DNA from 3 places in the Halobacillus sp. AWH4_228 genome. Region 2 is predicted to be linked to each of the others. Evidence: riboswitches for the same ligand, from Rfam matches in the RefSeq annotation. Region 2 holds a riboswitch; each other region holds the start of a gene.
The links. Region 2 has a riboswitch for S-adenosylmethionine ahead of ACXADP_RS09100 (homocysteine S-methyltransferase family protein). Riboswitches for the same ligand answer to the same signal wherever they lie in the genome.
Positions count from the first base shown of each region.

Region 1: linked by a shared signal. The riboswitch ahead of ACXADP_RS09675 (methionine ABC transporter ATP-binding protein) and the one ahead of ACXADP_RS09100 (homocysteine S-methyltransferase family protein) in region 2 are both predicted to bind S-adenosylmethionine.
Region 3: linked by a shared signal. The riboswitch ahead of metK (methionine adenosyltransferase) and the one ahead of ACXADP_RS09100 (homocysteine S-methyltransferase family protein) in region 2 are both predicted to bind S-adenosylmethionine.

Region 1 is NZ_JBSWTE010000001.1:1,915,426-1,923,590, forward strand. It holds gene ACXADP_RS09640 (EAL domain-containing protein) at 1-567, shown strand, start outside; gene ACXADP_RS09645 (ectoine synthase) at 770-1,168, shown strand; gene ACXADP_RS09650 (hypothetical protein) at 1,238-1,699, shown strand; gene ACXADP_RS09655 (GNAT family N-acetyltransferase) at 1,828-2,409, shown strand; gene ACXADP_RS09660 (NAD(FAD)-utilizing dehydrogenase) at 2,402-3,739, shown strand; gene ACXADP_RS09665 (iron-containing alcohol dehydrogenase family protein) at 3,966-5,027, opposite strand; gene ACXADP_RS09670 (carboxymuconolactone decarboxylase family protein) at 5,125-5,472, opposite strand; SAM riboswitch class I at 5,649-5,750, shown strand; gene ACXADP_RS09675 (methionine ABC transporter ATP-binding protein) at 5,825-6,868, shown strand; gene ACXADP_RS09680 (methionine ABC transporter permease) at 6,825-7,490, shown strand; gene ACXADP_RS09685 (MetQ/NlpA family ABC transporter substrate-binding protein) at 7,525-8,165, shown strand, end outside.
Region 2 is NZ_JBSWTE010000001.1:1,812,809-1,820,973, forward strand. It holds gene ACXADP_RS09085 (3-hydroxybutyrate dehydrogenase) at 1-176, shown strand, start outside; gene ACXADP_RS09090 (DMT family transporter) at 279-1,211, opposite strand; gene ACXADP_RS09095 (amidohydrolase) at 1,651-3,282, shown strand; gene ACXADP_RS09100 (homocysteine S-methyltransferase family protein) at 3,343-4,392, opposite strand; SAM riboswitch class I at 4,565-4,669, opposite strand; gene ACXADP_RS09105 (DJ-1/PfpI family protein) at 5,020-5,643, shown strand; gene ACXADP_RS09110 (hypothetical protein) at 5,693-6,190, shown strand; gene ACXADP_RS09115 (hypothetical protein) at 6,280-6,606, opposite strand; gene ACXADP_RS09120 (hypothetical protein) at 6,786-7,148, shown strand; gene ACXADP_RS09125 (sodium/glutamate symporter) at 7,148-8,165, shown strand, end outside.
Region 3 is NZ_JBSWTE010000001.1:1,315,261-1,323,425, reverse strand. It holds gene ACXADP_RS06540 (lysophospholipase) at 1-752, opposite strand, end outside; gene ACXADP_RS06535 (gamma carbonic anhydrase) at 812-1,324, shown strand; gene metK (methionine adenosyltransferase) at 1,469-2,665, opposite strand; SAM riboswitch class I at 2,894-3,000, opposite strand; gene pckA (phosphoenolpyruvate carboxykinase (ATP)) at 3,251-4,843, shown strand; gene ytkD (RNA deprotection pyrophosphohydrolase) at 4,888-5,352, opposite strand; gene ACXADP_RS06515 (hydrolase) at 5,531-5,842, opposite strand; gene menC (o-succinylbenzoate synthase) at 5,897-7,000, opposite strand; gene ACXADP_RS06505 (o-succinylbenzoate--CoA ligase) at 6,997-8,165, opposite strand, start outside.

The DNA.
Region 1 (8,165 bases), 100 kb from region 2:
TTTGCCTGGAAGCACGGCAGCAGATTCTATCAGGGATATTACCTTGCCCACCCATCCTTCGACCCCATAGGTAAAGGGGCGCTGTCGGTGGATATCAAAGAACGGATGAGCGGCTTTGTACAGCGGGAAAAACGCCTGTTGGAAGATCGTCAGCAGTATGTGAAACATTGGGAAGCCAAGGTGAGACAGCTCCTGGCCAGGTGGGAAGGACCAAAGAAATCCGATGCGTTTATTGATGGGGTGACGGAGAAGTTTCACAATGAAAGCTTCCGTATGTTCATTTGCCACATGGACGGTCAACAAGTATCCTCCAACTTCCGTAAAAAAGAAGACGACTGGTTTATGGAAACGGATAAAAGAGGATCCAACTGGGCTTTCCGCCCGTATTTTCTGGAAAATGTGATGAAAATGAGGGAAACGCACGCCGGTCTTCTTTCGGACCTTTACTCGGATATTGAAACGAAAGAAATGGTCCGCACATTCAGCTTTCCATTAACCGACCAGCATTTTCTTTTCATTGATTTGAGATACGCTTATCTATATGATCACGCATGTCTGCTTGCCTGAACAGCGCACATTCCACTTCTCGCAGAAAGGCCTGAGGAACCATCGAAACATGGTCCCTCAGGCCTGTTTTGTTTACAGAAAGAGAATGTGATGAAAGGGTCTACGTTGGTGTCTATGGAATAAAGTAAGGCAAGGAGGGATGGCAGATGAAAGGGTCTACGTTGGTGTCTATGGAATAAAGTAAGGCAAGGAGGGATGGCAGATGAAAGTGAGAGCACTGGAAGATGTTGTTGGATCCAACAGGGAAGTGGATGGAGGGAACTGGATCAGCCGGCGTTTACTTGTTGCTGAAGATCATATGGGTTATTCTGTCAACGATACTGTAATCAGGGCGGGGACGGAAACGAAAATGTGGTATAAGCATCATCTCGAGTCGGTCTACTGTATAGAAGGGGAAGGCGAGGTCGTGACTGTTTCTGATCAAAGGACCTGGCCCATTCGCAAAAACACTTTATACGCCTTGGATCAGCATGATGAACACGTGCTCCGTGCCTTCACGGATATGCGGATGATCTGTGTGTTTAATCCACCTTTACAGGGGCGGGAAAAACACGATGCAGATGGTACGTATCCAGCAGATTCAAAACAAGGGAACCTTTGATGTAAGGGGTGTTTTCCTTTTCTGTATTTTTTTGGTAACCTAACAAAAAAGGCAGAAAGGGAGCATGTTATGGAAAAAGCGTTGGATGAAGAAAGCGTGGATCAAATTTCCATTCGGATGAAAAGCCGGAAATCCATGTGGTACAACTTTCTGATTATGGCCTTTCTGGTGGGGGTTTCTCAGCTTTTCTTTGAATCGGTGACTGGAATCATTTATCTTGCTGCCATGCTCTTTTTCGGGCTGTTTTTATATGAAACAACAATGGCACGTAAGACGAATGAACAATTATGGCAGATTTGGGAAGAGCGTTGGCTGGAACGGCCGTTTTTCTATAGTCTGCGCTCGTCATTTTCCCAATCGGCTCAAGTTTGGCTTCCGGCTATTATGACTACGGATTTTTCCTGGGTTATGGCAGTTGCTCTCTCCGTGTTTAGTCTGGGGGTCGGTTTTTATTCCGGGTATCAAAGGTGGAAAGCCAAAAACCATTATTGCCGTATCGCTGCAGGGAAGGGTAAAGCGGCGGTTTCATAAATGAATAAAAAGAGGAAGAAGGGGAAGGCCCTTCTTCCTCTTTTTATTTTATATAAGATGAATGTAAATCTTTTTTCAAAGAGGTTAACAGTCTGGTATTCTATTAGTGAGAAAGGGGAGAGGAAACCTTGGATCCTATACATATCGACGTTCCCTATGTGCTGCATACGAAACGCCTTCGTCTACGGAGGCCGGAGGCTGGAGACGGCCCGGCGGTTAATGAAGCTGTTCATCGGTCGGAACAGGAGTTGAAGCCGTGGCTTCCTTTTGTGCAGGAGATGCCTTCGATTGAAGATACAGAAAGCAATATCAGGCAGGCCCATGTAGATTTTATGGAAAGAAAAAAACTCCGGTATCTTGTTTTTCACAAGGAGAATGGAGCGTTTGTTGGGACGACTGGACTTCATACTATTGACTGGGATATTCCGAAGTTTGAAATCGGGTACTGGATCGACACCAAATGGAGTGGGCATGGGTATATGCAGGAAGCCGTGCGTGAAATAACGCGGCTGGCTCTTTATGATCTCGGTGGAGCGCGTGTAGAAATCCGATGTGAAAGGGAAAATGAAAAAAGCAGGCAGGTTCCCGAAAAACTTGGCTACCATCTTGAAGGAATGTTGCGTAATGATGATCGATCCGTGGATGGGAAACATCTGACAGACACGTGTGTCTACGCAATAATTAAAGAGCGGAGGCAGGAACATGTATGATGTGACCATTGTCGGTGCTGGTGTAGCGGGAACATTTATGGCCTACACCCTTGTCCAGAAACACCCCGGACTTCAAGTGAAAGTCGTAGACGTAGGAAAACCGTTGAAAGAGAGATCCTGCGCACAGGGGCATGGACAACCTTGCACGTGCTCTGGAGCCTGCGATCAGTACATAGGCTTTGGCGGTCTTGGGAATTCAGAGGGAAAATTCAATTTTACCAACGCTTTTGGTGGAGAGCTTCCACGAAAAATCGGCGGAAAGGAAACCGCCCGCCTTATGAAAGAAGTGGACCGCATTCTAACCGGTTTTGGAGGAGACCGTGTGGACATGTATTCAACAGATAACGAGCATGTGAAAAGAAGGGCTGCTTGTGGTGACTTGACCGTTTTAACGACGGAGGTACGCCACCTTGGTACTTCCCTGTCGAAGGAGGTATTTCAAAACCTATATGAACACTTAGTCAATAAGCTTTCCTTTTCTTTTAACACCCATGTCAATTCCATTACACGGGTGGGTGAAGGTTTCCGTATCGTTACAGATTGTGAGGAGTTTCTAAGTCGAAAAGTTGTGCTTGCGACAGGAAACAGCGGCCGGGAGTGGTTCACACGGATAACGGAACCGCTTGGCATCGAACCGAGGGAGACGCGGCTGGACCTGGGTATACGGTTGGAAATGCGGGGCGGCCAGCTGGATGCTCTCCTAAAAGAATCATTTGAAACGAAACTTTTGAAAAAAACGTCACGTTTTACGGCCTACACATACTGTATGAATCCCAAAGGCAGGATTATTCGAAAACATCAGCATGGACTTGTCATGCCTGATGGTCAGAATTCACGAGAACAAGGGGTGCCGGGAGAAAATTTGAATTTCACTTTGTTTGTCACCCGTTACTTTCCGAGTCTAAAGCAGGCGGTGGAAGAAGCATCACGCGTCATTGGAGGAATCAATCGTTCGAGGGGAAGAATCGTGGTCCAGCGTCTTGAAGATTTGAAAAAGGGAAAGGGGACGACTTCAATTCATGCAAACTCCGTGATTCCTTCTCTTTCCGCTGACGAAGGATCGCTGATAGAAGAAGTGCCACATATTTATATAGAGGCTCTCATCGAGTTCCTGACCTCTCTTGAAGCAGCGATAGGTGAACCGGTGGATCCTGACACGCTGCTTTATGGGCTTGATGCTAAATTTTACGAACCAGTTATTCCAACCAACAGGAATTTTGAAACGGACGTCCCGGGACTTTTTCTGGTCGGAGACTGCTCATCCGTCACTCATTCCTTGTCCCAGGCAGCGGCTAGTGGGATTTATGTCGGAGAGGTAATAGGAGGGTAAAGGAAACGACCGTTTTCCTTAGCCTTTAGAAAAAAACATATCTTTTCCTGGATCATACCTTCTCATCTGGATGTTCGCGTCCGGCTGACGGGTGGATGCCTGCCGCGGTCCCGGCCTGTGCTGACTTGGGCAGGAAATATAAATCGTTGTATGGAGTAGCTTCACTTGGGTATGCTCTTCCATACCAGGCAACAAGAAGATTGAAAATGGTTAACCGCATCAGCGGTTAACCATTTTCAATCTGGGTCATCGCTTCCTCCACTTGAGCGGCATCCATGACGTTCATTAATCGGATGGATTCCCCCGGTTTTACAGCATGCTCCGCTGTTATGGAGATGGCTTCTGCCTTGTTGGTCAAGTTGAAGTCATCGAGGGTTACCGGCAGGTTCATCTCCTGGTAATAAGGGGTGAGTGCTTCAATTTCATCAAAGCGGCCTTCCAGAGCAAGCTGGACGAGAATACCATAAGCCACTTTTTCTCCGTGAAGGAAAGCGTGGGTTTCCGGTACTTTGGTCAAGCCGTTATGGATTGAATGGGCTCCGGCGATTCTTCCATAACTATCCCCGTATCCACCGACCATACCGCCAGCCATAATAATGGTTTCCACAACTCTCATGAAGGCAGGTATGACGGCTTGCTGACGAACGGCTTCCACAGCTTCTGTACCATCTTGTATGAGAACATCCCTGCATAATCCGGCCGCGTGCAGCGCAATGTCTACGGAAATCGGTTTGGAGGCGAGAGACCTCGTGAGAACATCCGCTTCATACCATTTGGCGAGCGTATCGCCGATGCCGGCCCTGAGATAAGGTTCCGGGGCACGAACGAGCAGATCAGGCTCTACAAGCAGCATCCATGTACTACGTGGATAAATAATGTATTCCTCAAAATTCCCTTCATCATCGTAAAACACACTGAGCGGCGTCCAAGGTGCGCAGTTTGAGGCTAGTGTAGGAATGAGCACGACTGGAATATTCAATTGATCGGCACAGGCTTTTCCGAGATCAAGGACCTTTCCGCCTCCGATGCTGATCAAGACGTCACAGTCCCGCAGGGCTTCACTGAGACGCATGACCTCTTTATGGGAGCACTCCCCGTTATAGGCTTCCGATTGGACCGGCATCGTCAGCTTTGGAAAATAGGGCTGAGCAGCCTTCCACGACTGCTCACCGTGAATGATTCCTGCTTTTGCAAAGGCCTGGTTTTCCAACAATTCCGGTATATTCCTTAAAATTCCAGGCTCAGCTTTATAAATCGCAGGTGCTCCTTGTACAGTTACGTTTTTCATGGTTGATCACCTCTGGTAATGATATAGCCATCATTATCCAGATGACAGAATAATATGTCAATAACAAAACCGGGAGCAGGCCCCCCGGTTTTGCAGCTTAACGGTTTCGGAATTCCTGAAGAATGTTCAGACCTGTGGTGACGGCCTGACTCATGGCAGAGCCCCCGCCGTAAGCAGCTGATACACCCATCGTTTCATAAATTTCCTTGTCCGAACAATCTGCTTCGACGCACTGATCCATGTGATAGGCCATACTGGCTTCATCTCCATCTTTCACACTGATGGCAAGAGCCATTAAGTGCTTGGTACCTTTGCTGAGTTCTCCGTCTTCAAAGAACGAGCCGGTAAAGTGATTGTATTCTTTTGTGGCCTCCGGCAGGTGTTCGGTCAGGGTTTCAATGCCATTTCTATATTCTTTAAGCAGGTCTTCTCCTTGTTTGTTCATTCTTTCACTCTCCCTTTTCTTTGTTATTCCTTTTATTCCTTCCTCTTCCAGTCACTTAAACAACGTAATAGGCTTCCCGGCACATCCCTGTCCATTAATGAAATGTTGGGAAAATTGTTTACAAATGCAGAATGATGCGTTAAAGTTGTAAATCATAAACGAATAGCAACAACTAATTCTTATCAAGAGTGACTGAGGGAAAGGCCCGTAGACGTCACAGCAACCTTCCATGTGGAGTGGTGCTAAATCCGCCGGAATGATATTCCGGGAGATAAGAGTTTGGCTGATAGTTATGCGAAACTCTCTTCTTGATAAGGAAGAGAGTTTTTTTATTAGGTAAAGGAGGACGGTTATGATTTCCATCCAGGAGCTCAGTAAAATTTACACATCCAAGAAAAAACAGGTGATCGGGGTGGACAAGGTTTCTCTCGATATTCAGGAGGGGGAAATCTATGGAATCGTCGGATACAGTGGAGCTGGTAAGAGTACACTCCTCCGATGCATGAACATATTGGAACGCCCGACATCAGGAAAGGTTTATATCGATGGGATCGATCTGCTTTCTCTCTCCAAAAAGGACCTTAGAAAAGCACGACAGTCCATCGGCATGATTTTCCAGGGGTTCCACCTTGCTATGGGGAAAACGGTTTTGGAGAACGTGGCCTTTGCTTTGAAAGCGGCCGGTAAACCAAAACAGGAGCGCAATGATCGTGCCAGGCGTCTGCTGGAACTTGTAGGTCTTAGCGATAAAGCCGATCAGTACCCCGCTCAATTGAGTGGAGGGCAGAAGCAGCGGGTCAGTATTGCCCGGGCACTGGCCAACGATCCTAAAGTGCTGCTGTGCGATGAAGCAACTTCCGCACTCGATCCGAACACGACACAGTCGATCCTGAAACTATTAAAGAAAATCAACCGGGAGCTCGGACTAACCATTGTATTGATTACACACGAAATGGAAGTGGTGAAAGAAATCTGCGACCGTTGTGCGGTCATGGAAGAAGGAAAAGTGGTAGAACAGGGGGCGGCCTACGAAATTTTCGCCTCTCCTCAAAATGCTTTGACAAAGCGGTTTATTCGAACAGTGATCGATTTCCATGTTCCGGAAGAACTGCTGAAAAACAGCCGCGGCACCATTGTCCAGATGAAGTTTACCGGCGGACAGGCGGGAGATACGGTTGTGTCGGATCTGCTTCAGAACTATAAAATCAAGGGAAACATCCTTCATGGAAATGTGGATTATATACAGGAAAAAGCCCTCGGTACATTTGTTATGGAATTAACCGGTGACCCGCAGGAAGTCGGGAGAGCTGTGGAAAATCTGAAAACGATACTGGATGAAGTGGAGGTGCTGAATCATGATCGATCAGCTGATCAACCTGTGGCCCGAGCTGAATAAATCATTTATGGAAACATTGATCATGGTAGGGATCGGACTTGGCGTAGCCGTTATCGCCGGTCTGCCTCTGGGGTTGCTGCTATTTGTTACCGACCGTGACTTGTTTTTGGAAAACAAATGGATCAAAGGAGCTGTGGGCATTTTTGTAAACCTTGTCCGTTCCATTCCATTTATCATCCTGCTTGTGTTTTTATTCCCATTTACTAATTTTCTTTTAGGTACGACAACAGGACCGATTGCCGCCTCCGTTGCTTTATCGGCCGCAGCGATTCCTTTTTATGCAAGAATTGTAGAATCATCCGCCAGGGATATTGATAAAGGCGTCATAGAAGCGGCTATCGCATGTGGGGCTTCCCCATGGCTGATTATTAAAGATATCATTTTTCCTGAAATCAAGCCGGGCTTGATCAGTGGTTTAACGATAACAGCCATCAGCTTGATCGGGTATTCCGCAATGGCCGGCGCAATTGGCGGTGGAGGGATCGGCGACCTCGCCATCCGGTACGGGTATTACCGTTATGATAATTTCGTCATGTTTACAACGGTTATTGTGTTGATCGTCCTTGTTCAGGTAGTCCAGTACGCTGGGGATTTCCTGGCAAAAACAGTGAAAAAAAGTTAACCCAAGACGAAACGAAGTTCAGGAGGAAGATAAAATGAAAAAAATCGTAACCTTGTTTGCAGCTTTAACAATCATTACTTTTTTGTCTGCCTGTGGTGGCGGAGAAGAAAATGCAGATGCAGAAGAGAAGAAAACCATCCGCTTTGGAGCTACATCCGGTCCTTACAGTGATATGGTCACCGAAGCGATTGCTCCGCTGCTGGAGGAGAAAGGCTATGAAGTAACCAATAAAGAGTTTACGGATTATGTGCAGCCTAACAAAGCGTTAGCCAATGGAGATCTTGACGCCAACCTGTTCCAGCATAAAATTTATTTGGAGTCCTTTGCCGAAGAACACAATTTGGATCTGTCCGAGGTCATTGTTGTTCCAACAGCACCTATGGGTATTTATTCCAGTGAGTATCAGAATATCGATGGTGTTGAAACAGGCAGTACGATGGGGATTCCCAATGACCCGACGAACCTGGCCCGAGCGCTGATCATTCTTGAAGATGAAGGTCTGGTCACTTTGAAGGAAGATGTAGACCCTCTTCGTGCCTCTTTGAACGATATCGTAGAAAATCCAAAAGAAATCGAATTCGTTGAAGTAGAAGCCGGCCAGCTGCCACGACTGGTGGACAGCGAGGATCTATCCATGGTTCCTGGTAACTATGCGCTTGCTGCCGAGATGGATCT
Region 2 (8,165 bases):
CCCGTGGCGTGGAACTGGAAAAGGTGTTGGAGGAAGTTATTTATCCACTAGTTCCTCAAAAACGCCTGCTTCAAGTAGAAGAAATTGCAGACTACTCTATGTTCCTTGCCAGTGACAAGGCGAAGAGTGTAACAGGCCAAACCGTTCTTATTGATGGTGGATATACAGCTCAGTAAGTAAACGGAAATGATTGATAACATATAAAAGGAACCGTTCATTGAATAAAATGAACGGTTCCTTTTTATGTAGAAATAGACGGCTGTGAAATGAAGGATCCATCAACCCCGAAGCTGGTTGACGGCTGATCTTTCCGTTTCCCGGTGGGTGGCGCTGCTGTTTTTCTTTGATTCCTGTACGATGATGACAGCCGTAATGACGAGGCCGACCCCTGCGTACTGCCAAAAGGTCAACTGCTCCCGAAAGACGAGAAAACCCATGAGTGTGGCGACCACTGGTTCAATGGTAGCGATAATGGAGGCCTTGCTCGATTCTATGAAACTCAAACCTTTCGTGTATAGAATAAACGGAAGCATCGTAGATAAGAGCCCCAGCCCCAGTACATAGAGCCATGTGGATACGGTTGAAAATAAAGAAGCCTCATTCCAAAGGCCGCTGAATGGCACGATAGCGATTGATGCGAATACAAACGCATAAAAGATAACCGTCAGTGAATCATAGTGCACAAGGGCAAACTTCCCGAAAATACTGTATAACGCATAAAAGAATCCTGATCCAAGTCCAAGAATCAGTCCATACATGGAAATGGATTGTTCCGAATGTGGAACGATGCCGACGACAAGGGCACAGCCTGTAAAGGTAATCAAAAGAGCAGAGACTTTCCGCAACGTCAATGATTCTTTGAAAATCAGCCGTGAAAGCATTGTGACAAACGCCGGAGCTGTGTAGAGAAGGATGGATGCTACAGAAATAGACGTTTCCTCAATCGCACTGAACAAGCACCAGTTAAAGAGGACGATACTGATGATCCCCGTCCCGATAAAGTATCGGCTGTCGCCTGCTTTTATTTTAAAGAAGCGGCGGTCTTTTGATAATAGGTAAATCCCCAGAAGCAGGCTGGCTGATAAAACCCTCAGCGACACGACTTGTGCAGGAGTGAACCCGATGCTGTACAAATACGTGACGAAAAAACCGATCATTCCCCATAAAGCGGCGCCTGTACCGATTGAAAAAAGAGCAGACTTTTGACTCATTGTGACTTCCTCCATACGATTTGATATATGGAATGCTATCAGAATATGGAAGGATTGGATAGATTCTGTTCCTTCTTTTCTAAAAAAACGGCGTCTGTATGGACGATGATGCAAAGATTGCCGAGACCTGCACAGAACGGCTGACCCGTAAGCGGATCAGCCGTTTTCCTGTATAAAGGACCCGGGTGTTTATAAAGAGGAACGGAGCAGAGTAGACGAATTATGAACATACAGGGGAGGTTTGGAAGGAGAAATGTGTGCATGATGGATGAATAGGGTGACCTAAAAGAATAGGAGCAAGGAACCCGGTGTAAAGTCTCTTTTTGGTCATTTTTTCCTCATGTTATACTATCCTCTTCATTACTTAAGGGGAAAATGGAGATCAAACCATTAGAACCTTTCCCCCATGACCTAGACGATTACAAGAGGAGACATGACCATGCAGACGATTTACTACGGAGGAAATATTCTTACTATGGAAGAGGAAAATACGTTTGTCGAATCGATTTTAATCGAGGATGGATGGATTAAACGTAAGGGCGCACTTCAGGAAATCGAGAAGGAAGCACATCCATCAGAGGTGGAAAAAGTGGACTTGAAAGGGAAAACGTTAATGCCTTCGTTTATTGACCCCCACGGGCATATCTCTTTTGTAGGTCCGGTTTCCCGGATGGCAGATCTGAGCGGCTGCGAAAACTTTGAAGATGTCAAGCGCACGCTTCGTCAATACATAGAGCAGCAGGAAGACGAACAAGACGGAGTGATTATTGGGTTTGGCTATGATCACACGATATTGGATGAGGGACACCACCCTGCCAAGGATATCCTGAACGAGGTCACAGATCGACCTCTCTTTGTTTTTCACGCTTCCGCTCACATGGGTTGTGCTAACGACGCTCTTCTGCAAATGGCAGGCGTTGATTCCGAAACGGAGGAAGTCGAAGGTGGAACCATTGGCCGGATGGCAGAAAGTATGGAACCAAACGGATATTTTGAGGAAACAAGTCTTTCATTAATTCAACCGTATCTGCAACAAGGGATGGAAATGGATGCTTTGAAGATGGTGGAAGAAGGACAGAACGTTTATATACAGAATGGGATAACAACTGTGCAGGATGGAGCCGCCTCTCAGCAGTTCGTCGAGTTGTGTAAAGCCTTAGCTGAAGAGGACCGACTGCTTATTGATGTCGTATCCTACCCTCTTATGGACACCAATCCGAATGAGATCTTTGCATCCAACCCTCTTTATGCGAAGCAATACCATAAACGCTTGAAGCTTGGTGGATACAAAATGTTCTTAGATGGCTCTCCGCAGGGGAAAACAGCCTGGCTTACGGAACCTTATGAAGGAGAGGAAACGTATAGAGGCAGTGCCTGGTACAGCGATGAGCAGGTGAAGCAGTTTACAAAACAGGCGGTTCAAGACGATGTTCAATTGTTAACTCACTGCAATGGAGATGCAGCAGCCGATCAGCTGCTGAGAAGCTATAAAGCTTCTGTAGAAGAAACGGAAGATCCGGAGAAAGATGTGCTCAGACCGGTCATGATTCACTGCCAGACCGTCCGTGATGATCAGCTGGATGAAATGAAGAAGATTGGAATGATCCCCTCTATGTTTGTTGATCATACGTATTACTGGGGAGATGTCCACTTGAAAAACCTCGGTGAAGAGCGGGGAAACCGGATCAGTCCGGCTAAATCAGCCATAAAGAAAGGTCTTCCTGTCAATTTCCATCAGGACGCTCCTGTTATCAAGCCGAACATGCTTCAAACGATCTGGAGTGCTGTGAATAGAAAAACGAGAACAGGAGTAACGATTGGAGCAGAACAGCGTACGACCGTGTATGAAGCTCTTCAAGCCGTTACGATTCATGCCGCCTATCAATATGGAGAAGAAGAGACAAAAGGAAGCCTTCATGCAGGGAAGCTAGCTGATTTGGTCATCCTTGATCAGAGCCCCTTCCAAGTAGACCCCATGCAGATCAAAGAAATACAGATTGAAGAAACAATTAAGGAAGGACGCACCTTATACAAAAGGGAAGAAAACCAGGGGAATCCAAATGCATTGTGAGCCCTGCCGTTTTCGTTTTAATAAAGCCGCCTGTCCAAGTAGGACAGGCGTTTTTTTTGCTTAGGCTTTTGTTTTATACGATGTTATATGATCCTGCAGCGTGTCATCACTGCCGAATAGGAAGTGTTTCTTCATATCTGGTGAATACGTGGAGTTTACAGCTGTGCGTCCGACAGTTTCGACTACTTCACGAAGCATAGCCGGAGACGCTCCACAGCAGAGTCCCAGGTAGTTCACACCGATACCGTGAGCTTCCTTAGCCCATTCCGCCAGTTCATAGCGGTTCGTATAGAGCGGGTCGAGAGATGTTGGGAACGTTGTTTCCGTTGGGAGCGTGCAGGCACAGCCACCGTCCGGCAGGTTGAAGAAAGTAGGATGCTCCTCCGTTGTCCGGTAAGGGATTGGAAGGGCCCCAACATAACCGTCCACGGTTTTACGGATTTTCTCAACGTACGGCTGCATCGTTGCCGGACCGCGGAAACAGTTCATTCCTACAACGAGCGCCCCTTTTTCTTCTAATAAGCGGCAGGCCTCTTCGACTTCATAGCCATCCCGCAAGACGTTCTCCCCCATCAGACCGAATGTGATGACAGCAGGGAGGTCCTGCTTTTGAATTTCTTCAAGAGCAATCAGAGCTTCTTCATAGTAGTAGAAGGTTTCACCATTCACGAAATCTACACCTTCCTCTTTACACCAGCCGATCATCTCTGCAAACATGCTCCTTGTTTTCTCAACAGCTTCAGGATCATCCGGATTGAACAGGTTGGTATTGGAAACGTTCCCAGCCACAAGAGCTTCTTCCTCTGGATGCTCTTGAGCCACCTCTTTAGCCAGACGAATTGCCTGACGGTTGAGCGGTTCCAGTAATTCTTCTTTTCCAATAATTCTCATTTTTTCGCGGTGACCGTTATACGTGAATGCTAACACAACGTCGGAGCCCGCAAGCATATAGTCTCGATAAGTCTGTTTGAGTGCCTCCGGGTTATCCAGCGCTACTTCCGGTACGAAGGATCCAGCTTGTAAATAGCCGCGGCGCTCCAATTCAAACAAGTAACCTTCTCCACAAATGACGGGTCCATCCTGTAACCTCTGCTCTAATGATCGTTTCATTTCACAACAACCTTTCCATTTGGTATTGAATAAATATATTAGAAAGCTCATCCTTCTAAAGGAATATGCTGACTCACAGATTCTGATGGAGCTCTTTTTAACAGAAGAAGTGGTGTATATTTCCATTAAAAAAAGACCTCCTTTGATAAGGGGCCTTCCATTTATCTAAGACTCCTTATCTTCAAGGCAGTATAACTGCCTTCTGGATTTAGCACCGTGCCAATGGCTGGTTGCTGAGGTATCAAAGGGCCAGTCCCTACACCTCTCTGGATAAGTTCGTATGTAATTTTTAAAGCAGCTGATCCGTTTGATCAACGTGTATCCTTTCGCTTGCGTTATACATTACAGGAAAATATAGTGAGAATCAATAGAATTTTCGGAAAAAATACACCGGTATTTAAAAGCGGAAGTTAAGAAGGCAGCGCCGTTTCGACGATAATGGGAAAATGAACGTAGACTTATAGGTGGAGGGGTTCTCTTCATTATGAAACTTTATACAAGGCATTTCGTAGTCCCTTATAGAAGGTTTTGTATGGGGGAGCAGGCGATGTGTTCTGTCTTAACAGGAATGGTTTTTCTGTCTTAGGGATTGTGGTGGGAAGTGCGTAAAAAATGGAGGTTGGTAGAATGAACGTTTATGTCTATGCTTTAGATACCTTGGCAGACTGGGAACTTGGCTATGTAACCGCTGAGTTGAACTCGGGGCAGTACTTTAAAAGAAGACGGGAAGATGTTTCACTTCAGGTGGCAGGGGCAGGAAAAGAAACAATTACGACAAAAGGAGGGATGAGGATTACACCTGATATAACCACGGATGAGATCCTCCTTTCTCCTTCGACCGTTTTGCTGCTGCCCGGAGCAGATACGTGGAACCGATGTATCCATCAACCCATCATACATAAAGCAGCGAAGCTTCTGGACTGTGGGGCGACGGTTGCTGCCATTTGTGGGGCCACACCGATGCTTGCTGAAGCCGGTTTGTTAAACATTCGTTTCCATAACAGCAACAGTCTTGAATATCTTTATATGGTCCGTCCGAACTATGATGGGGAGGCGTATTACAAGGACATAAAGGCCGTAGCGGATCAGAACCTTATAACAGCCAGCTCTGCAGGAGCCCTTTTATTTGCGAATCTTATACTTAAGCACTTGGACGTTTTTTCGGAAAGAACCCTGGAAGCGTGGTATACGTACTTCAACACAGGTGATCCCCGGTACTTTTACATATTGATGGAAACCTTAGAGAAATAGATTCAATAGAAGATGAAAGTGTTGTCTCAAGGTGGGAGAGGAGGAGAGCATGGACAAAGCAATCCATTTTCTATTCATCATTCTTATCTTTATTGTGTATCATGTCGTATCATTCGGAGATACTCCCGCTCCTTTTGGGGTAGGCGTCAAAGAGTTGGGAGATCAGACAACGAGGGTCGAAGAATATAATTGGAGAGGAAGCACCGTTCATCAAACTGTTATAAGCTGGAAGTCGCTGGAGGACAAGCCGGAAGAACTGACGTATCTCTGGGTGAATGAAAAACAATTAAGACAAATGTATGCGGCCTTCCTTTCTTATGTCCTGCTATTGTTCTATTTCCCTCTATCTAAACTTATAAGATTGAAATCCAGCATCAAAGAGAAGGATACGAGTCTGAATCCTTTTTGGAAGGGAGTTTTATTTATACTGGGTACAGGCGTCTACACAGCCGTATTGATCACCGGCATTGTGCAATACCAAGAGCTGTTGGATGAAACCACTCGCTTACTAGCTGAACTGGAGCCACTAATGCATCAGGATGAGTGAAGGGATTTCAGATTACATCACGAAAAAAAAGGGAGCACGATAAAAGTGGCTCCCTTTTCTTTGTTCAATGAGAGGGTCGATCTATACGTTTACTCTGTCACCCTGGTGACCTTGCTGATCTGCATAGGTTCCTCCTGCAGCGGAAGGCCTTTTTCGACACTCCCTACATCACATAGTGGAATGAAACTGGTTGTCCCAGGTACAAGTAGATCATCGATTTCAAGAACATAGTCTTCCAGTCCTCGATACCTGCCGACAAAAATGCCTGCTCCTTCTTCTACGAAGAAAGTGATGCCAATCGTATCTCCGCAGCGGAAACGGCTGGAGATGAGATTAGCTAGTCCAGTAACACAGCAGCTGCAGGTGATTACATCCACATCGGGATGAGAATCCTTTTTACACGGTTTATGATTCATACCATACACCTCCTGAATATCAAGATAGTACATTCTATGACAGGATATGAACTATGGTATAGATGAATATCACAGTCGCTGAAAAGATAGAGAAGCAGATGGGTTTTCTATTATTTTTACTAAGGCAGCCGGAATAATACAGACCGAATTATACATGTAGGTAAAGCATTCCCCATTCGATGATGAAACGTAAACCTCGTTCTTTGCTGAAGTTACCCATGGTCGAAGTTCATTTCGTTTTCAATTCGGCTTTTGTTGATGAATCGTATAAGGCCACAACCCCCTCAGAATCCACACCTCCAAAAAATCATCGATTTCGTTCAGGAACAGTGCCTGTCATCAGGTTCAGGAAAGAGGATGATTTCCATAGAGGGGATCGGTTGGGATCTAGGATAGGATGTATAAGAAAGAAAGACTTTTCAAAGGAAATGATTGAAAAGTCTTTCTTTTTTCATAAGCGTTTAAAACTCTTTTTTCAGCGGGAATCGGGGGAAAAGGTTATTCATGAATTGAAGTTTAAAAACAGCGGGGTGATGGGATAATGAGTCCGGAACAAATAGGTTTTGCGCTATTATACATTGGTGTATTTCTTATCATCGGGAAGATTATCAGAGTAAAAGTGAAAATATTTCAGGATCTTTTTCTGCCGGCATCGATTATCGGCGGCTTTATAGCTTTATTATTAGGTCCGCAGGTGCTTGGGAAAATTGCAGCCCAATTTGTGGCAGAAGGGCATTTCTTAACGAACGGCATTATGACAGATACGATTATCCAGGTTTGGTCAGCCCTTCCAGGGTTAATGATTAACGTAGTATTTGCTTCTCTCTTCTTGGGAGCGGCTATGCCTAAATTGAAAGACGTGTGGACCTACGGCGGCCCTCAGCTTGCCTTTGGCTGGGCCGTCGGGTGGGGACAGTATGTCATCGGCTTGTTAGTCGTACTGCTGATTTTAACACCCTTTTTCGATATTCCAGCGATGGCCGGTGCTCTTATTGAAGTGGCTTTTGAAGGAGGACACGGTACAGCGGCGGGAATGGCAAGTACATTTGAAGAGCTAGGTTTTTCAGAAGCCTTCGATTTAGCGATCGGCCTGGCCACTGTGGGTGTTTTATCAGGGGTCATCTTTGGTATTATCTTGATTAACTGGGCGGTCCGGAACAACAAGACCGAGGTCATCAAGGATGTTGATGGATTTTCTGAACTGCGGAAGAGCGGCATTATGGAATATCAGAATCGTGAACCTGCCGGGAAAATGACTCTCCGCCCTGAATCCATCGAGCCGTTATCCTTCCACCTCTCCATCATAATGGTCGCCATTCTGATTGGCTGGGGTATTTTACAAGGGCTGATCGGACTTGAAAGCATCACGATTGCCAATTGGACAGGATCAAGCTTCATGACATACATTCCATTGTTTCCGGTTGCTATGTTCGGCGGCATTATCATTCAGATTTTCTTTAACAAAAATGATAAATACAATTTGATTGATCGGAGAATGGTGAACCGCATCCAGGGGCTGGCTCTGGACTTGTTAATTATCTCAGCCATCGCAACGGTTT
Region 3 (8,165 bases), 500 kb from region 2:
GATCGTGTATGGTGATAGACCTGGTCATTTTCCGGTTCATTAAAAATCTCATGGTAAAGACCCGGCCACAGCTTATAACTTTTTTCACTGGTATCGACATGATTGAACCATTCTTTTGTGCGTGCCGGATCCACTAAAAGGTCTTCCTCTGCCTGCATCACTAAAAGAGGCACATCAGGAAAACGGCTGACTTGTTGAAACGCCCGGATTCCCGCCTTTTGAAACTCACGGTACCACCGCACCGATACTTTATCAATGACAAGCGGATCCTGACGGAATTCTTCAACCTTGATTTGGTTTCTAGTTACATTTTCGGGATTCTGTCCCGCTTTCATACGCAGCGAAGGGGTAAAAACATTCAATAGATAGGAAAAAGCCTCCAGCGGGCGGGCCGTTTTATTCCGGATCTGTACAGCAGGAGAAGATAAAATCACACCATCCAGCTGCGGCTGCTTTTCCTCCATAAAACGAATCACAGCCAACCCCCCCATGCTGTGGCCGAGAAGGAAAATTTTTTTATCCGGATCCGCCTGCTCATACCAGCTTTGAATGGTTTCAACGTAATCACCAAACGAACGGATATGACCTTTCTTCCCATCAGACAACCCCTGCCCCGGCAGGTCTCCATAAATCACCGAAAAACCGTCCTGACGGAAACGATCAGCAAGTTCCTTATACCTTCCCATATGCTCAAAAGCGCCATGGACGAGAATGATGGTTGCACGATCACGGGCCGATTCCAGTTTTTCCACAGCCGATCCCTCTTTTCATTTGATATACTGATGTTACTCATATTATAAGGGGGCTTCGTATGATTTGCGAATATAAAGGAAAACGACCTCTCATCCACCCATCAGCTTTTACAGCAGAAGATGCCGTCATTACCGGGGATGTTGTCATAGAAGAGAACGCAAGCATCTGGTTTAAGACGGTCATCCGCGGCGATGTCTCATCGGTACATATCGGTAAGAACACAAATGTCCAGGATCTGAGCATGCTGCACCAAAGCCCTGACCAGCCTCTCATACTGGAAGACGGCGTTACGGTCGGGCACCAGGTTACCCTGCATTCTGCACACATTAAACAGGACGCTTTGATCGGCATGGGATCCATGATTCTGGATGGCGCTGTCATAGGGGAGCGGGCCTTTATCGGAGCAGGAAGCCTTGTTCCGCCCGGAAAAGAAATCCCTCCGGATACACTGGCCTTCGGACGGCCGGCCAAGGTGATCCGTTCCTTAACAGAAGAGGATTACAAGGAAATGGACCGGATCCGGAAATCGTATGTCGCAAAAGGGCAGTACTATAAGAACCTTCGGGGCTGAAATGCTTTTCAGCTCGATGCCTGCATGATCAGAAGACATACAGAGGGAAGTGGATAGCCGTATCAAATCAATGCGTACTCTGCCGTTAGTGCAACTCGTGAAAATAAAAAAAGCTGTTTCCTCCAACAAGGAAACAGCTTTTTTTTATTGAAAACGACCGCTGAGCTCTTCCGCTTTATCCGTACGTTCCCATGGAAACTCAACATCTGTCCGTCCAAAATGGCCGTAGGCAGACGTATCACGGTAAATAGGTTTACGAAGATCGAGCATTTTAATGATTCCAGCAGGACGGAGGTCAAACAAGTCACGCACAGCGTCCACCAGCTTTTCTTCCGACACTTTGCCGGACCCGCTGGTATTGATGGAAATGGAAACCGGCTGGGCCACCCCGATTGCATAGGCGAGCTGGACTTCCACTGTATCCGCAAGACCTGCAGCTACGATGTTTTTCGCAACATAACGAGCCGCGTATGCAGCAGAACGGTCCACTTTGGTCGCATCCTTCCCACTGAAGGCACCACCACCGTGACGCGCATATCCACCGTACGTATCTACGATGATCTTACGTCCTGTTAAACCGGCGTCCCCTTGAGGACCTCCGATTACAAAACGCCCGGTCGGATTGATAAAGTATTTGGTTTCATCATCAATATAGCCTTCCGGTACAACGGGCCCGATCACCTGCTCTTTCAAATCCTTCTGGATCTGTTCGAGCGTGACTTCTTCAGCGTGCTGCGTCGAAATAACAATCGTATCCACGCGGACCGGCTGATCATTTTCATCATATTCAATCGTTACCTGCGTCTTGCCGTCAGGACGAAGGTAATCGAGTGTTCCGTCTTTGCGGACATCAGAAAGACGCTTGGAAAGTTTGTGGGCAAGAGAAATAGGCAGCGGCATCAATTCGGGCGTTTCATTGTTGGCAAAGCCGAACATCAGTCCCTGGTCACCGGCACCGATGGCTTCTATTTCATCATCGCTCATTTTCCCTTCACGGGATTCAAGCGCAACATCCACTCCCCCTGCGATATCCGGGGACTGCTCATCAATAGCCGTCAAAACGGCACATGTATCTGCATCAAAGCCGTATTTTGCTCGTGTATATCCAATATCTTTAATCGTCTGGCGCACGATCGATGGAATATCAACATAGGTATTCGTACTGATTTCACCGGAAACCAGGACAAGTCCCGTAGTTACTGTTGTCTCACATGCCACCCTTGCATTCGGGTCGTTTTTTAAAATTTCATCTAAAATAGCATCAGAAATAGCGTCACAGATTTTGTCCGGATGACCTTCTGTCACGGATTCTGATGTGAATAACCGGCGGTTCGCTGGCATTCTAAAAACTCCTCCTTCTGTAAGTACAAAGTATTAGACGGAACTCTTTACCAGTATGTGTAGAAAAACATAAGTTCATTTCATAGTGTCATCCTGGATCCGAAAACATTTTCGTGCACGTTCTCAGTCAGAAATAATAAACAGGCGGCAAGGCCTGGTCATGGACATTTCCTTCTTATAAAAAGAAAAAACCCTTCCTATACCGAGGAAAGGGGCTGCTTCCTTTCGCTCTTATCGTCCAAGGAGCTGACTCCTTGCTTCAGGTTAGCACCATGTCCCTGCGGACGGTTGCTGGGTTTCAAAGGGCCTGTCCCTCCACCAACTCTGGATAAGAGAGTTTCCGTTCTCAGCTATCGTATCGAAAAGCGTGTTTAATGTCAATTGGATTCATCGGGTTTCGACGCACCCCTTCCATCCAGATTCAACCTGGATAAACGTTCTGTTCAAACCATCATAGGATAATAACAGCCATGAAATATGGCAGTGTTGAAAACTTTCCCACAATCCACTGAATAGTATGGACGATTAAAATAAATGTGTTATACTAATCTCACATTATTAAACTGCAAAGGCGGGACGATGCATATGAGTACAATAAACCAACTGTCAGAACTTAATCTTCTACTTTCCCAGGACCATGTCCACCACCAATTATCTGTTCCACATTTAGTGGAAAAGATTTTATACCGCAATGAAGGTACACTAACGGAAAAAGGGGCCGTTCAGGCTACGACAGGTACCTATACGGGACGCTCACCAAAGGACAAATTCATTGTCCGTGACGACGTAACCGAAGATAAAGTCGAATGGGGTGCTGTGAACCAGCCTATTGACGATGATACGTTTGTGAAATTATACCATAAAGTGCTCGATTATTTGAAAGACCGCAGGGAGTTATTCGTCTTCAAAGGTTTTGCAGGAGCGGATGAGCGCTACCGCCTTCCTATGCAGGTTCTTACAGAATTCGCCTGGCACAACTTATTCGCCCGCCAAATGTTCATCCGGCCGGAGGCATCCGAATTGGAGGAGCATGACACAGAGTTCACTGTCATATCTGCTCCAACCTTCAAAGCAGATCCTGACGTGGATGGTACGAATTCCGAAGCGTTCATCATGGTTTCGTTTAAACACCGCGTTGTCCTCATCGGAGGAACAGAATACGCAGGGGAAATCAAGAAGTCCATCTTCTCCGTCATGAACTACCTGCTTCCGGAAAAGAACGTCCTTCCGATGCACTGCTCGGCCAACATCGGCAAAGAAGGCGACGTTGCTCTGTTCTTCGGTCTGTCGGGCACAGGAAAAACGACTCTGTCCGCTGATCCTCAGCGCCGCCTGATCGGGGACGATGAGCACGCCTGGTCCCCCTACGGTGTCTTTAACATTGAAGGGGGATGCTATGCGAAGTGCATCAACCTGTCCAAAGAAAAAGAACCGCAGATCTATGATGCCATTCATTTCGGCTCGGTTTTGGAAAACGTCGTCCTTCAGCCGGATTCGCACGCGCCGGATTATGACGATACGAGCCTGACGGAAAATACACGGGCCGCCTACCCACTGGATCACATTGATAATACAGTCCAGCCAAGTATTGCCGGCCACCCAAATGCCATCATTTTCTTGACAGCTGATGCCACGGGAGTCCTCCCACCAATCAGCCGTTTAACAAAAGAACAGGCGATGTACCATTTTCTAAGCGGCTATACGAGTAAACTGGCTGGAACAGAGAGAGGGATTACCAAGCCGGAAGCGACTTTCTCCGCCTGCTTCGGCTCCCCTTTCCTTCCGCTTGCTCCATCAGCATATGCTGAAATGCTCGGAGAGAAAATAGACCAGTTCAATACGGACGTCTTCCTTGTCAATACAGGCTGGTCAGGGGGAGCCTACGGAGAAGGCGAGCGTATCAAACTGAGTTACACGCGTTCCATGATCCATGCCGCTCTGGAAGGTGAACTGAGTTCTGCCGAAACTTATAAAGACCCTGTGTTCGGCCTTCACATCCCGACCCACTGCCCGGGAGTACCGGACGAAGTCTTATTCCCGAGAAAAACGTGGAACAATCCTGCCGCTTATGATGAAAGTGCCAAAGAACTTGCTGAAAAGTTTCATGCCAACTTCAAAAAGTTCACGTATGCCAGTGATAAAATCAAACAGGCCGGCCCGACCCACCACACAAACTAAACAGAAAAAAATCCGCCGTTATCCAAACGGCGGATTTTTTCTGTTTAGCGGTGTTCCAGACGCTTTAAACATTCCGGCAGAACCTCATCCTTCATCATGAAGCTGAACCGGTCGTTATTTTTCAAGTTTCCCGGCAGATGCCGGAAAAGGACAGGACCATGCGTTTCAAAATAATGATCCTGATCAGCCAGCTCAGATATTGTAGCAAAATAGACATTCTTGATGACAGTTCCGCCTTTTCCATCGACATGATACTGCCCAAGATAAGTCAGATCATCAATATCGGCTCCTGTTTCTTCTTTCACTTCTCTTACTGCTGCCTGTTCCGCCGTCTCCCCTTCTTCTACTTTCCCACCAGGGAATTCGAGCCCTCTGTCTTTGTGCCGGGTTAACAGCCACTGATCACGAAAGCGGCAGATGATCCACACATGTTTCGGCTCTTCAGAAAAAGGGTGATCCTCGAAGGATAACCGGACAGGATTTTGATAAAAATCATAAAAAGTTTTCATGTCTCTTCAACTGCCTTTAATCCTTGTTATACGTTCGCTTTCCTGTTTAAATCGTACCATAAGCAGCCGCAAATACAAACCAGTCCCTCTCTACTTGTAGGATTTCCGGTCCGTACCGACACAAAATCCCCCGATTATGTACGAAAGAACCGCTTCAAAAGGGGAAGCGGCCCTTCTCTCAATTTTTCAATACGCCCATTTCCTCAATATGCTTCTTCGTCATTTCATCACCCAGATCATAGATCTGCTGGAAAGCCTTATGCATATCCTCATCGGTATCATCGTTATCCTGATCCTGATGGTAAGGCATAAATGGAATATGAGCCCTGTAAAAGGACCGGCCGTCTGCCTGGGCAATCTCATCAAACACTTCACGCAGAGCCGTCACTTCTTCAGGGGTGGCGTAGATAATAAAATCATCATTATTAGCATCATGATTTACTGAAATCTCCCGCGTACCGATGTTAATGTAATACTGATCTCGTTCCATCTTCACCCTCCTTTCCCTTAGTGTGAACCATGAAGGGAAAGGTTATGAGTCCATTTAGGAAAGGAGATGGGTGGAAGACAGCTGTGTTGCCTCTGCCAGCTTTTCCTCATCGACTTCTATGCCGATCCCATGACCTTGAGGCACAGGTAAGGCGCCTTTCTGCACTTTCAAGGGAGGCTTTACAATATCAGCTTCAAAATAACGCGTCGACCCGGACAAGTCTCCCGGTATGGTGAAATTAGGCAGAGAGGCAAGGGCAAGGTTATGGGCTTTGGATATCCCTGATTCCACCATACCCCCGCACCACACCGGTACTCCGGATGCGGCACAGAAATCATGGATTTCTTTGGCGGCCGCCAATCCTCCTACACGGCTGATTTTCACATTGATAATCCGGCAGCTTCCCAATTCAACCGCCTGTACAGCATCTTGAAATGAGGTCACCGATTCATCCAGGCAGATCGGTGTCTGCATCTGTTTCTGTAGCTGCTGGTGCAGATAAAAATCGCCGGAACGGAAAGGCTGCTCTATCATCAGCAGGCCATAACGATCCAAAGCGGTCAAATTCTCCATATCCGCTTCATCATACTGCCCGTTCCCGTCGATCATAATGGGCAGATCCGGAGAAGCAGCCCGAACCGATTCAATCATTTCCCGTTCCTTCCCTTTGATGATTTTAAGCTTATACCTTTCATAGCCCTCCATCTGCAGTTCAGCAATATCCTGCTCAAGGTGGTCACTCAGACTAAGGACAGCTCCCGCCTGTACCATCTTCCTCGTTCCACCGATCAAAGAGGCAAGGCTTGTTTCCTTCTGTTTGGCATAAAGATCCCAGACAGCGCCTTCCAATCCTGCTTTGGCCATCGGGTGGCCCTGCACGGAAGCTGCGATTTCCTGAAACTGCGCTGGGTGGGAAAGGGCGTTTCCCGCCAACAAAGGGATAAGAAAACCCTCGAGGACATGCCATGCCGTGGCTGTCGTTTCATACGTATAAAAAGGCTCTGGAAATGCCGTCACCTCTCCATATCCGGTCAAGCCTGAGCGATCGTGAGCTTCAACGATAATAAGCGGACGTGACGTTAGACTTCCCCTTTTCGTACGGAAGGGATGTTTCATCTTCAGCTCAATTTTTTTGAGGATGATTTTCTCGATTTTCATCGGTCCCCGCCCTCTGTCAGGGAAAACAATTCCCTTCTCAGTAACTTGTTGGAGGCGTTTCGCGGCAGCTCCTGAACCCAGTATATATCAGCCGGCTGCTTATATTTCGCCAGCCTTTCATGGACATAACGGTAGATGTCCTCATCCCTGATCGTCTCATCCTCCGCCACAAGGAAAGCTGCCGGCACTTCCCCCCAGCGATCGTCCGGACGCCCCGTAACGCCGGCCTCTTTAATACCAGGGATTTCTGTAAGCACGCTTTCTATTTCAGCAGGGTACACGTTTTCACCGCCGGAAATAATCATATCCTTCACACGGTCGACGACATATAAAAAGCCGTCCTCATCCTGATACCCAAGATCCCCGGTATGAATATAAGGTTCCTGCCGTGCAGGGCGGTTATAATAGCCTTTCGAAACCATCGGACCTTGGACAATGATTTCTCCAATCTCCCCGGGAACCGGACTGTCGATCCACAGCTCGGCAAGGCTCAATGCTTTTCCTGCAGATCCCGCTTTATCAAAAGCGGAAGCAGGGCTCAATGTCGCAATTTGTGAGGAGGTTTCCGTCATCCCATAGGTCTGGAAAACAGGGATTCCCTTTTGAGAGCAGTTCTTTAACAGCACGTTCGGAACGGGGCCGCCTCCGAGCAGCATGCAGCGGAACGTATCCGGATAGCCGGATGAACCCGCCCGTTTCACAAGATGCTGGAGCATCACCGTAACGACAGACGCATGGGTCACGCCCTTATTCATCACAGCTTCATGGACCTGCTCTTGATCGAATTTAGCCATAAGGTACACGGACATTCCGTAAACCACACTCTTGATCAATACAGAAAAACCGCCGACGTGAAAAAGCGGCAGGCAGGTGAGCCACTTATCATCAGGCGTCAAACCAAGGTTGAAAGCGGAAGCAGCCGCACTATACCAATGGTTGCCATAGGTGTGAATCACGGCTTTTGGATTTCCTGTCGTTCCGGATGTGTACATCATCGTATAGGGAGCATCAAAATCAATCTCTTTTTTCAATTCCCCTTCCTCCCTGCTCCCGGAAGGTTCATTCCTGCACTCCACAGCCTTCACCCCTGTTTGTTCAACAGCTTGGTGTGCTTTCTCTCTTAAAGAGGCTGCAAAAAACATTCGGGAGACATCGGCATCCTGAA